DNA from 3 places in the Exiguobacterium sp. UBA3491 genome. Region 3 is predicted to be linked to each of the others. Evidence: riboswitches for the same ligand, from Rfam matches in the RefSeq annotation. Region 3 holds a riboswitch; each other region holds the start of a gene.
The links. Region 3 has a riboswitch for S-adenosylmethionine ahead of msrA (peptide-methionine (S)-S-oxide reductase MsrA). Riboswitches for the same ligand answer to the same signal wherever they lie in the genome.

Region 1 (4,247 bases), on a different contig from region 3:
TTGAGATGGGGTATGACTGGTTCCAAGGCTATTTTTATGCTAAACCGATGCTGATGAAGGGGAAAGCTGTCCCACCACAATTGCCGGTGTTGTTAAAGATGCTGAAATGGCTTGATACGGATGAGAAGTACGATGAAGTCATTGACGAGATCGAAGCCAATCCGTATATCAGCATCCAGGTATTACAACTGATCAATTCTCCGGGAGTGGGATTACGCAATACGGTTAGTTCCGTTCGTCAAGCGATCTCACTACTTGGCTTTGCTCAACTTAAAAGCTGGATTTCGTTGATTGTCTTACGTGAAATGAAGCTCGCAAGTCCTTATGAATGGTCGAATGAGTTGCTGCGATCTTCCTTACATTGCGCAAAGCTCTGTGAGTTGTTTGCAACAGAAACAAGGACGCTGCAACAAGAGAGTGCCTATATGATCGGCTTGTTATCGCATATCGATGCGTTATTGTCCGTTGATATTGACGACATCATCGATCAATTGCCAATCGAGGAATCCTTGAAGATTGTCCTCCAAGGAAAAGACCATCCGTTCCGGGATTGTCTAGTGCTTGCGATCAGCGCAGATCGCGGTGATTTCGAACAGTTCGAATTGCTCAGTCAACGGTTAGGTGTATCACTTCCGCGAGCATATGCGTTACTGACGGAAAGTCAGGAGTGGCTTATGCAAAAAGAGATGCATCTTCAAGAAGAGACAGATGCCATTCTATAAAAAAAAGAGCCCTGAGGCTCTTTTTTTTATAGACATGGACCTGCTGACTTGATCGCATCCGTCGCACTTTCGAAACGAAGGAAATTATGTTGGAATTTCTCAGCAAGCGAACGCGCTTGTGTGTTGTATTCGTCAGGATTTGACCAGACGCGTACCGGATTGAGTAATTCACTTGGAACACCAGGAACTTCAAGTGGCATATGAAGTCCGAAGATTGGGTGCTCTTCTGTTGGAATCGTTGCAAGTGTTCCGTTGACGGCAGCGTTGACCATCGTCCGTGTATACGATAGCTTCATTCGACTACCTGTCCCGTAAGCACCGCCTGTCCAGCCTGTGTTGACGAGATAAACGGTCACACCGTGACGATCAATCAGTTCTCCGAGCATCGTCGCATACTTTTCAGGTATCAGTGGAAGAAATGGTGAACCGAAGCATGTCGAGAACGTTGCTTCCGGTTCCGTGATACCACGCTCTGTTCCAGCAAGTTTTGATGTATAACCTGATAGGAAATGATACATCGCTTGTTCTTTCGTCAACTTACTGATCGGAGGCAAGACGCCATACGCATCAGCCGTCAAGAAGACAATCGTCTTCGGATGACCAGCCCGTGATGGGACAGCGATGTTATCGATCGCTGTGATCGGATAAGCAGCACGTGTATTTTCAGTCAACGATGTGTCATCGTAATCAGGATGACGAGATTCATCGAGCACGACGTTTTCAAGGACAGTTCCGAAACGGATCGCATCAAAAATTTGCGGTTCTTTTTCGCGTGACAGATTGACCGTCTTCGCATAACATCCACCTTCAATGTTGAAGACGCCGTCATGCGACCAACCATGCTCATCGTCACCGATCAATTGACGGCTATCGTCTGCTGACAGGGTGGTCTTACCAGTACCGGATAGACCGAAGAACAAGGCGACGTCGCCTTCGTGTCCGACGTTTGCTGAACAGTGCATCGAAAGGACATTTTCTTGTGGTAAGAGGTAGTTCATGACGGAAAAAATCGATTTTTTGATTTCGCCCGCATATTCGGTTCCGCCGATCAAGACGATCCGGTGTTCAAACGACATGGCGATGAATGTCTCGGAATTCGTTCCGTCAACGGTAGGATCTGCTTTGAAATGTGGCGCGTAGACGACCGTGAACGGTTCGAAGGCAGCCACTTCAGGATACTCGCGTAAAAAGAGTTGTTTGGCAAACAGGTTATGCCAAGCGTATTGTGTGAGCACACGAACCGGAAGGGTGAAGTGCGTATCTGCCCCAGCAGCAGCTTCTGTGTAGTAGAGCTGATCGGCTTCGTTCATGTAACGAAGAACCTTTTGTAACAATTGTTCAAATTTGTCTCCATCCATCGGTTGGTTAACATGACCCCAATCAATGTGAGACTCGCAGGAAGAATCACGGACGATGAACTTATCTTTTGGTGAACGACCTGTAAATTTCCCCGTTTCTACAGATAGTGCGCCGTTCTCAGTAAGGACACCTTCTTCGTTTCGAATCGCATGTTCGACAAGTTCAGCAACAGATAGTTGTTTGAACACATGCTCTTTCTTGAGTAGTTCTTCGATATTCAGGACCGTCATCGGCATCCTGACCCCACCTTTCCCCTACGTTGGTTTTGGCTCACTGAATTTAGTATGACACATTTATTATATATGACATACTAAAGAGAGCGCAATCATTTTCTGGTGCTGATTTCTATTTATCTGGAAACGCTTTCAGCATTAATAGTTTAACATCTCTTTTAAAAAGTTTCGACTAGAATTTGAAACCTTGCTTGACAGAGTAGGTACAACTTTATATCATGTAATTCGTAACGGATACTCTTATTCTGAGCAGGTGGAGGGAACAAGGCCCGAAGAAACCCGGCAACCGTCCTACATTAATTCATATATTAATGAGGGAAAAGGTGCTCTCCTGAAGCGAAGTAAACACTTCGAACGATAAGAGGGTAAAGGAAGAACGCACAACCTTTCCCTGACCATTTTTTGGACTTGGAAAGGTTTTTTTCATTTTACCGTCCCACTCAACTAGGGGAAATGAGTACACCGTCAAATTCTTTTTTGGGAGGGTCATACATGACAAACCTTAATCGCCGACTATTCACGTCGGAGTCAGTCACTGAAGGTCATCCAGATAAAATCTGTGACCAAATTTCGGATTCAATCCTCGATGCGATTCTTGCAGCGGATCCAAACGCACGTGTTGCGGCAGAAACTTCTGTTACAACAGGTCTCGTTCTCGTTGCAGGTGAGATCACGACATCCACTTACGTCGACATTCCAAAAGTCGTTCGTGAAACGATTCGTGAAATCGGCTACACACGCGCGAAATACGGTTTCGATGCGGATACATGTGCTGTATTGACATCGATCGATGAGCAATCAGCAGATATCGCTCTTGGTGTCGACCAAGCGCTTGAAGCACGTGAAGGTAGCATGTCTGATGCAGAAATCGATGCAATCGGTGCAGGAGACCAAGGTCTTATGTTCGGTTACGCAACGAAAGAAACACCAGAACTCATGCCACTTCCAATTTCGCTTTCGCACCGTCTCGCACGCCGTTTGGCAGAAGTGCGTAAAAACGGTCAACTCGACTACCTTCGTCCGGACGGAAAAACACAAGTCACGGTCGAATACAACGAGAACAACGAGCCGGTTCGTGTCGATACGATCGTCATCTCGACACAACATGCGGAAGAAGTTACGCTTGAGCAAATCCAAGCTGATTTAAAAGAACACGTCATCACACCAGTCATCCCGGCTGAATACATCGACGCAGCAACGAAATTCTTCATCAACCCAACTGGTCGTTTCGTCATTGGCGGACCACAAGGAGATGCTGGATTGACTGGTCGTAAGATCATCGTTGATACGTATGGTGGATACGCACGCCACGGCGGTGGAGCATTCTCAGGTAAAGATCCAACAAAAGTCGACCGTTCAGCTGCATACGCAGCACGTTACGTCGCGAAGAACCTCGTTGCTGCAGGTCTTGCAGACAAAGCAGAAGTTCAACTCGCTTACGCAATCGGTGTCGCACACCCAGTATCAATCGCGGTTGATACATTCGGCACAGGAAAACTTCCTGAAGCACAACTCGTCGAATTGGTTGCTGAAAACTTCGATCTTCGTCCGGCTGGAATCATCAACATGCTTGATCTCCGTCGTCCGATCTATCGTCAAACAGCTGCATACGGTCACTTCGGTCGTACAGATGTTGAGCTTCCATGGGAGCAAACAGATAAAGCAGCAGTTCTTGAAGAACAAGCAAAACGTTTCGCATAATCAAAAAGTCCGGAAATCCTACTTGGGTTTTCGGGCTTTTTTGTTTCCGCGGAACTTTGCAGGAAACGAATGTTTTTTCTAGAAAAGGGTAAAAGTACATGAGTCGATTTGTATGAGTATAAAGGGGGGTTCCGATTATGGAAATACGCGAAGCTATTCCAGCTGATGCAGGACGTATTCATGACATTGCTATCACATCTTGGTTGGATACGTATGAAGAAATCTATTCCGA
Region 2 (4,247 bases), on a different contig from region 3:
ATGTGTTACTCCTCCTCATAAAACGTAGTTTAGATTTGCTCGTTTAGTTTAGCACGAACGAACGAAACCGTCCGTTTCCATGCTCATGGAGGAATAGAATGGGTTAAAATAAAAGAGAATTCATCACATCTGACCGTATGTCAGAAAGAGGGGGAGAAAGGATGGCTCAAAAGAATAAAAAGCTATCAAAGGGAGCTTGGCTTAGTATTAGTGCCTTGTTGGTCACGCAAGCAGTTAGCCTATTTTTCAGTGCACGAAAATCAGGACGTAACCCGTGGGTATGGGGAGGCGCGGGACTCCTTCAGTTTCCACTTCCAGCAATCGCGTATTTGATTTTAGAACGACAAGCGAAGCAGAAAAAATAATGAAACAGGTCCGATCACCATGATCGGACCTGTCGTTGGTTAAGAAGAGATTTTTTCCTGTTGAGCAACTGATTTCTTCGGACGTGGGAAACCAAAGATGATGGCAATCGATCCACAGACGAAGAGCAGGAACGGATAGAACAGATACGGAATCAGTTCCGGTGAAGCCGTCTTCGTCAACTCTGCTGCGATCAAGAGTTGTGCCCCATACGGAATGATACCTTGAATCCCACAAGAGAAGATATCAAGAATACTCGCTGATTTCTTGCGATCGATTTCATACGTATCGGCGATTTCAGCCGCGAGTGGTCCAGCGACAAGAATCGAGATCGTATTGTTCGCCGTTGCGAGGTTCGTTGCACTGACGAGTGCCGCCATACTGAATTCGGCACCGCGACGCTGTGAAATCTTGCGCGTCAACGTCTCCTTCAAGTAGGCGATTCCACCGTTGAACGTAATCAAACTGACGAGACCACCCATGAGGAGCGTCAAGATTGAAATCTCTGCCATGCCCATCATTCCTTTTGACATCGAAAGGACGAACCCACTTAAACCGAAGCTACCGTCAATCATACCGATGATGCCAGTGAGCAATGTACCACCGACGAGAACGAGGATGACGTTAACACCAAATAGTGCAAGGACGATGACGGCGAGATATGGAATCAATTTGTAGAACTCGAATGCTTTAGCCGTTACCGCATCGCCAGAACCAGAAACGAATGCGAGTAAGATGACCGTCAAGATGGCAGCCGGGAGAACGATCATGAAGTTCGTCCGGAATTTATCACGCATGTTCGTTTTTTGCGTTCGAACGGCAGCGATCGTCGTATCTGAGATGAACGACAAGTTATCGCCGAACATCGAACCCCCAACGACTGACGCTGCTGCGATTGCGACGTTGATGCCTGTTGCTTCATGAATACCGAAGGCGATCGGTGCGAGTGCAGCAATCGTTCCAGTCGAAGTTCCCATTGCCATCGAGATGAAGGCAGCGATGACGAACAGACCGCTCATCAGGAGTGACGGAGGTAGGAACGTTAAGGCAGCATTGACGGTCGCATCAATGGCGCCGATTGCTTCTGCCGTTCCAGAGAACGTACCGGCTAATAAGAAGATGAAGACCATAATCATGATATCGGGATTTCCGGCACCGGTTGCGATTCGTTCAACCGTTTGATTAATCGATCCTTTCGTCGTGATTGCAGCAAAGATCAGCGCGATCAAAGCAGCGATAAGAATCGGGAATTTGTAAAAGTCGTCATAGAAGATGCCGGCTCCGATGAAGAGGACCAGAAATACGACGAGGGGAAGCAGTGCCCATTTGTTAGGCGTGATCATTTCATTCATTGTTGACACCTCGTTTCTCAAAGATACAAAAAAAGACCCCTTCGCAAGAAAGAAGGAGGTCTTTATGAAATAAAGACGCTCTTCTTATCTCTCAAGCTTTCGCTTGCTGGATTTGGCACAGTACGAATCAAATCGTCCGCTGCCGAAACATCATTGGGCCAGTCCCTCCGTTTCTCGCGATAAAAAGAAGTCATTCAATTGTTGTAAAACACGTTTCTTACCGTACCGCATTGAGTAACGCGTGTCAACTGTACTTTACTGAAGTGCCTGTTCTAACGTCTGGACGTTTTCTTCCATCAACTTAAAATACGAGCTGTTTTGCTGCGATTTCGTCACCGACTCGAGGTTATGGATCGTCACGGATTTAGCTCCGATTTCTTTTTGGATGACACGCGCAACCTTTGGTGAAACCGTTTCTTCGAACGCGACGTATTTCAAATCATGCATCCGCGCTTCTTTCACTAAAGCAGCCAGTTGCTTTTGTGAGGGTTCATCGGAAGGGGAAATTCCGGCGATTGGAAGCTGCGTGAAACCATATCGTTCGGCGAGGTAACCGTAAGCTGCATGTGTGACGAGAAGTTCTTTTTTTGATCCGTCAGCGACGGCTTGCTTGAACTCTTTATCGAGTGCGTCAGCCTGCTGATCGAACGCTTTCAGGTTTTTTTCGAATGTTGCTTTGTCTTTTGGTACTTCTTTTGATAAGGCGACTGTGATAGAACGTGCCATTGCTTTGGCGTTGACAGGATCAAGCCAGACGTGTGGATCGTATTTTCCATGATCGTGTCCTTCCTCTTCGTGCGCCTGCTCATCTTCTGTATGTCCCTCTTCTTCATGTGCGTGAAGCGTAGCATCCGATTCCAGCAAAGTGCCATCCTTACTCGTCTCGATGAACCGGACGTCCGTGCCTTTTAGACTCTCTTGGATTTTTTTTGAATAGGGTTCAAGTGTCGTACCCGTCAAAAGGAAAAGGTCACCTTTGGCAATCTCAGTGAGTTGCTTTGACGTCGGTTCATAGGAGTGCGGATCTGCTCCAGGTGGGACGATCATCTTGACGTTGACTTGATTACCACCGATTTCACGGGCAATGGCAGCTGTTGCGAACGTCGATGTATAGATTTCCGTCTTTTTATCATCTGAAGTCGATGAATCGGTGTTTGATCCACAAGCTGCGAGGATACTTGCGCTCGCGAATGCGACCGTTAAAGCAGGAATGATTTTTTTCATTATATGTTACCTCCGTTATTAAAACGTAATTATTCCGATTTGGACTTTTTCACTATAGCGGAACGTTTGAGAAGCGTCAAGTACGAATACCGAGACGTTCGACTTCTTTTAAAACGGGGTAAAAGGATAATAAAGTGAAGGAATTGGTACGTCTTTTGGAGGTGATCAAGTGAAACGTGAAACTGCATGGCTAATGGGGGGAGCTGCACTACTAACGACGGCAGCTGCGGGAGCAAGTATCTGGAACAATTACGGTGCATTACTTCGATGGACTGAACCCGCCTTGCCAATCACAGAAAAACAACTCGCATCGCGGACACTCACTTACAAACAAGTGGGAGACCGTACCTTACAACTCGATCTCTATTATCCGCCGGGGGAAGGACCGTTTCCGGTCGCGATCTACGCGCACGGTGGCGCATTCGTTCGTGGAGAGCGCGAGGATCTGTTCTGTTTTAGCCCGATCGTTGATCGCCTGCTTGAACTTGGGGTTGCTGTTTGTAGTATCGATTATCGTCTGTTTGAAGAAGGCAGTTATTTTCCGGATAATCTCGAAGATGTACGGGATGCCTTATGCTTTTTGAACAAAGAAGCAGAAGATCTTCGCATTTTAAGAGGACGGATGATGGTATGGGGAGACTCAGCCGGAGCTGCACTCATGCTGACGACGGCACTTGCCCCATCTGCTTTCGTTGGTGAGCGAGATGAACGACACATGCCATTGATTAGTGGTGTCATTGCCTTATATCCACCGACGAATTTTTTATTGTTTACTTTCATTCAGACCTGGATCGCTCACATTAAGTTTTATAAAGGTGGACGGGAAGAATGGCGCAAGCTCATGACCCACGTTTCACCTGTGACGCATCTCTCGTCAGACGCCCCACCGATCATGCTCCTGCATGGCAAAAAAGATCCAATCGTTCCGTTTTCCCAAGCTCTTCACTTCGTTGAAAAAGGAGCCGATGTCGGAGCTGATGTCCGTTTGTTTTCTTTTCCGAACGGTACCCACTCACTTGCTAGTTTTGCACAGACCGAAAATCCATTGAAAATTGAACGACTTCTCGAACGAATTGAACGCTTCACTTGTCAGGTGTTGTTATTGCCACCGCGACAACTTCCCGATGAAAAACATGATACAATCAGTCATATTTCTTGAATGAAGGAGACAGAGACATGACTGAAATTTGTTTAGTGCGACATGGTCAGACGGATTGGAACTTAAATGAGCGAATCCAAGGAAGAGAAGATATCCCGTTGAATGCAACAGGAAAAAGACAAGCGGAACTCAGCGCCGCTTATCTAGCC
Region 3 (4,247 bases):
GTGAAGAAACCTTCCGAAAAGGAGAACTCCTCTGTACGACCGGTGCGACAATCGACCGGATGTACTTCATCGTCGCAGGCAAGGTCAAGATTTCTGCTGCTTCATCAGAAGGAAAACAACGGATTTTACGATTCAAAACACCACTGACAGTGATTGGTGACGCCGAGTTCATCAATGAACGAGAAGTGTTGAATACAGTTGAGGCGGTGACCGATGTCGATGTGTTGAGCGTGCCGTATACGATTTTACGCGAGCACAATACGACGAATGTCTTTCTGCAATTTTTACTAAGAACAATTACAGCGAAGTGGTATGCCGATTCGAAATCAGCGTCGCACCACGTACTCTATACGGTCGAGGAGCGATTTGCAGGCTACTTATTATCGATTGCGTCCGAAGCTAGTGACAGTTTGTTTTATCAGGAGATGCGGACGTCGAATCTACATGACGTCGCTGACTGGCTTGGAACAAGTTATCGTCATCTCAACCGGATCATCACGAAGTTGTGTGAGGAAGAGATTCTTGTTCGACGACGTGGCAAGATCATCATCGTCGATTTGGAACGGATTCGCGAGAAAGCGAACGGTAACAGCTATGAGTAAGGAGGAACGAACATGATAATAGGCATTGTGTGTGCCGTATTGGCTGGAATGTTAATCAGTTTGCAGACGGTATTGAATGCTCGGATGAGTAATGCATTCGGCGCATGGGCAACGACGACGCTGGTTTTCTTCGTCGGCTTCATCGGAGCAAGCATCACGTATGTCCTGTTTCGTGGTGGAACGATCGGACAGATTCAAAACGTGTCACCACTCTACTGGTTCGGTGGACTCGTGGGTGTCGGTGTCGTCTTTTGTGTCATGCGCGGGATTCAATTGCTTGGTCCGTCCGTCGCGATTTCTGTCGTGTTGATTTCGCAGTTGAGCTTTGCCCTTGCTGTTGATACGTTCGGTTGGTTCGGTTTGCCACAAATCGACTTATCGTTTGGTCAGCTCATCGGTCTCGCTGTCATGGTGTGTGGCATCTTCGTCTTGAAACGGTATCAAGTCGTGGCACCGGAACAACAGGCAAAGGATCAAGTAGAACGTGTTTCATGACTTACTTTTTCCATAACAATGAAACAGGTCAGCAAACCAACGTTTACTGACCTGTTTTTATATACATTTTTTTGAATCAGACCGTCGTCGTATCTTTCCATTCCTGTTCGATGAAAGCATCGCGACCAGAAGCAGCACGATCTTTTTTATAGTGTTCTGGATTTTTCTTATGGAAGTCTTGGTGGTACTCTTCCGCCGGATAAAATTCAGAAGCAGCATCGATCCGCGTCACGATTGGTTGTTTGAAACGGTTGCTTGCAGCAAGAGCGTCACGAGAAGTAATCGCAGCTTCATGCTGCGCATCCGTATGATAGAAGATTGCTGGCGCGTACTGCGTGCCGCGATCTTGGAATTGACCTTCTGCATCCGTCGGATCCGTTTGTGGCCAGTAGAGTTCGAGCAGACGCTCGTACGGGAACAGGCTCGGGTCAAACGTGATTTGGACGACTTCGAGATGTCCCGTCGTTCCTGTCTTGACTTGCTCGTATGTCGGATTGTCGACGTGTCCGCCCATGTAACCTGATACGATTCCCTCGATTCCTGGTAATTCTTCAAACGGTGTCACCATGCACCAAAAACATCCACCTGCAAATGTTGCTTTTTCCATCTGTCTCTTCCTCTCCGTGGGAAATCCCCATTGTATGTCTGACAGCGAGAAAACGAAAACGACTCCTTCGCTTGGTTGCAAAAGGAGTCGCCGCTTTTTATCAACCAAAGCTTTCGCTTTGCTGGTCGTAGCACCTTGCTATGCGCAGGTTGCTGGGACGTCATCGATCCAGATCTCTCGGTCCACTCTTGATAAGGGTATATGAAGTTGATGTCATTCGTTATCATTGTTGTGATGATACCATTCACACAGAAATAAAGTCAATCCTTAGGTTTCAAGGCACGTAAAACCGTCGCTCCGAGTGTCTTCGCACCAATCAACAACGCCTGTTCGTTGATTTCGTACTGCGGATGATGCTGTGGATAGTTGACGCGACCGTCCGTATATCCGGAGCCAGTAAAGAAATAACTTCCCGGGACATGTGTTAGATAATGCGCGAAGTCATCCGCAGCCATCATTGGTGTGAGTGCCCGGACGGATGCTTCCGGTAAGAAAGAAGCGGCTTCCTGAACAAGTTTTGTCTCGTCCGGATGATTCCAGAGTGCTGGATAACCAGTCGTGAAGTCGATTGAATAGGTAGCACCGATGCCGGCACATGTCGTTTTGGCGACAAGATCGACTTCTTGCCGGAGCTGATGCCGCAATGTCTCATTGAACGTCCGAATTTCACCGACGATGCGTGCTTCACCCGTGACGATGTTCGGAGCCGTTCCCGCATGGAAAGAACCAATTGCAAGAACAGCAGGCTCAAACGGATCGACCCGTCGACTGACGAGATGCTGTAAGTTGCAGACGAGTTGCGCTCCAGCGACGAGAGCATCTTTTGTTTTATGCGGTGCCTGGGCATGACCACCTTGACCATGGACGATGATTTCGAATTCGTCGATCGCACACAATGTATGTCCTTCCCGGAACCCAATCGTGCCAACCGGTAAATCATTTTCGAGATGTGTCGCAAAAATTGCATCGACCCCTTCGAGGACGCCGGCTTCAATCATTTGAATTGCTCCACCGGGAAAGACCTCTTCGCCATGCTGGTGGATGATTCGAATCGTTCCTTGCAATTGATCGCGTAACGGATAGAGCGTAGCAGCCAGGGCCATCACCATTGCCGTGTGACCATCATGCCCGCAAGCATGCATGATACCAGGATGGATCGACCGGAAAGCAAGCGTTGTCTCTTCCTGAAGTGGTAATGCGTCAAAATCTGCGCGGACAGCAATCGTCGGACCAGGCTGTTTACCTTCAATCGTCGCGACGACACCACGACCTCCGACGGCTGTTTGATAAGGGATGCCCTGCTCCGCGTAAAAGTTTGCAATTCGTTCTGGTGTGCGGACTTCCTGGAAAGAGAGTTCCGGATGTCGATGAAAATCACGACGTAACGCGATCATCGTGGGTTCGAATTGTTCAAGTGCTTCAAAAAGTTGAGTTTGCATCTTCAAGCTCCTTTGACGTGTGTCTTTTCGTGAAAATGGGTACATATACAGGTAATCACGAAAGGGGATAATGAAACATGGGAGAAATCGTCGTCAACGCTGTACTTACCATCAAAGCTGGACTTGCGGATCAAGTCTTCCCGATTTTACAAACGGTTTATCATGCTTCACAAAAAGAAGAAGGATGCTTACGTTATTCCTTGCACCAATCGATCGAGGATGAGCATCAATTCATGCTGTATGAAGTGTATCGGGACGAAGAAGCGCTTGAAGCGCATATCGCATCCGACCACTATAAAGCCTATCGTGAACAGATCGAATTATACTTGATGGACCGACAAGTGGCGAAATACGTCGAGATGACTTTCTGACGTGTTGCGATAAGAAGAGACGAACCCGTCGAAACCGACGGATTCGTCTTTTTTATTACATCGATTTAAAGCCGAGGAAATGCTCCTGCCAACGCGGTTCATAGATTGAATTGATTTGCAGCTGTGAACCACCCGCATGGATGAAGTGTTCGTTGTCGAGCATGATTCCAATATGCGATGGACCGTCTGTATAGGTGTTCTGGAAGAAGACGATATCTGAGCGTTTACCACTTGAGATGCTCGTCCGGCGATTCGTAAAGAAAGCACCGTACCAGTAGCCACGAACGTTCGTCCGACCACCGTATTTTCCAGCCTTGTTCGTCGCGTAGTGAATCAAACCGGAACAGTCAAAACCACCATTCACGGCATCTTGCGAACCCCATGTGTATGGTGTGCCGATATGTTGGACTGCTGCTTGGATCAGCTTTTCACCACGCGTATTCGTATTATTCTTTTTAACGACCCGTTTATCGGACGTGATCGTCACAGCGGATACAGGAAGATAAACAGGTGTCCAGCCTGACTGGATGACATAGAAGTTTCCGACTCGATGACGCGGATAAACCCGTTTGCCTTGTTCAACGAGTCCGCTACCTTTTGGACTTGTTGGACTCGCAAAGAACGACGTCGTCTGTTTGACCGTATAGATTTTCGCCCGGTCGATCGCTTTTTGTGTCAGTTTCATATCGGGTTTGCTCGTGCTGATATAAGGGTTGAGGACGTAACCCGTTTG

Region 1: another riboswitch for S-adenosylmethionine. It lies ahead of metK (methionine adenosyltransferase); the one in region 3 lies ahead of msrA (peptide-methionine (S)-S-oxide reductase MsrA).
Region 2: another riboswitch for S-adenosylmethionine. It lies ahead of B4F99_RS09540 (Na+/H+ antiporter NhaC family protein); the one in region 3 lies ahead of msrA (peptide-methionine (S)-S-oxide reductase MsrA).

Annotation. Positions count from the first base shown of each region.
Region 1 covers NZ_DFQK01000028.1:173,091-177,337, forward strand. Annotated here, with positions in the region: gene B4F99_RS10680 (EAL and HDOD domain-containing protein) at 1-722, shown strand, start outside; gene pckA (phosphoenolpyruvate carboxykinase (ATP)) at 749-2,317, opposite strand; SAM riboswitch class I at 2,552-2,678, shown strand; gene metK (methionine adenosyltransferase) at 2,807-4,015, shown strand; gene B4F99_RS10695 (GNAT family N-acetyltransferase) at 4,153-4,247, shown strand, end outside.
Region 2 covers NZ_DFQK01000026.1:4,727-8,973, reverse strand. Annotated here, with positions in the region: gene B4F99_RS09550 (aldo/keto reductase) at 1-2, opposite strand, end outside; gene B4F99_RS09545 (hypothetical protein) at 162-365, shown strand; gene B4F99_RS09540 (Na+/H+ antiporter NhaC family protein) at 405-1,715, opposite strand; SAM riboswitch class I at 1,797-1,901, opposite strand; gene B4F99_RS09535 (metal ABC transporter solute-binding protein, Zn/Mn family) at 1,971-2,939, opposite strand; gene B4F99_RS09530 (alpha/beta hydrolase) at 3,109-4,098, shown strand; gene B4F99_RS09525 (histidine phosphatase family protein) at 4,116-4,247, shown strand, end outside.
Region 3 covers NZ_DFQK01000015.1:40,289-44,535, reverse strand. Annotated here, with positions in the region: gene B4F99_RS05145 (Crp/Fnr family transcriptional regulator) at 1-602, shown strand, start outside; gene B4F99_RS05140 (DMT family transporter) at 615-1,097, shown strand; gene msrA (peptide-methionine (S)-S-oxide reductase MsrA) at 1,174-1,704, opposite strand; SAM riboswitch class I at 1,799-1,902, opposite strand; gene B4F99_RS05130 (M20 metallopeptidase family protein) at 1,965-3,143, opposite strand; gene B4F99_RS05125 (putative quinol monooxygenase) at 3,221-3,514, shown strand; gene B4F99_RS05120 (C40 family peptidase) at 3,570-4,247, opposite strand, start outside.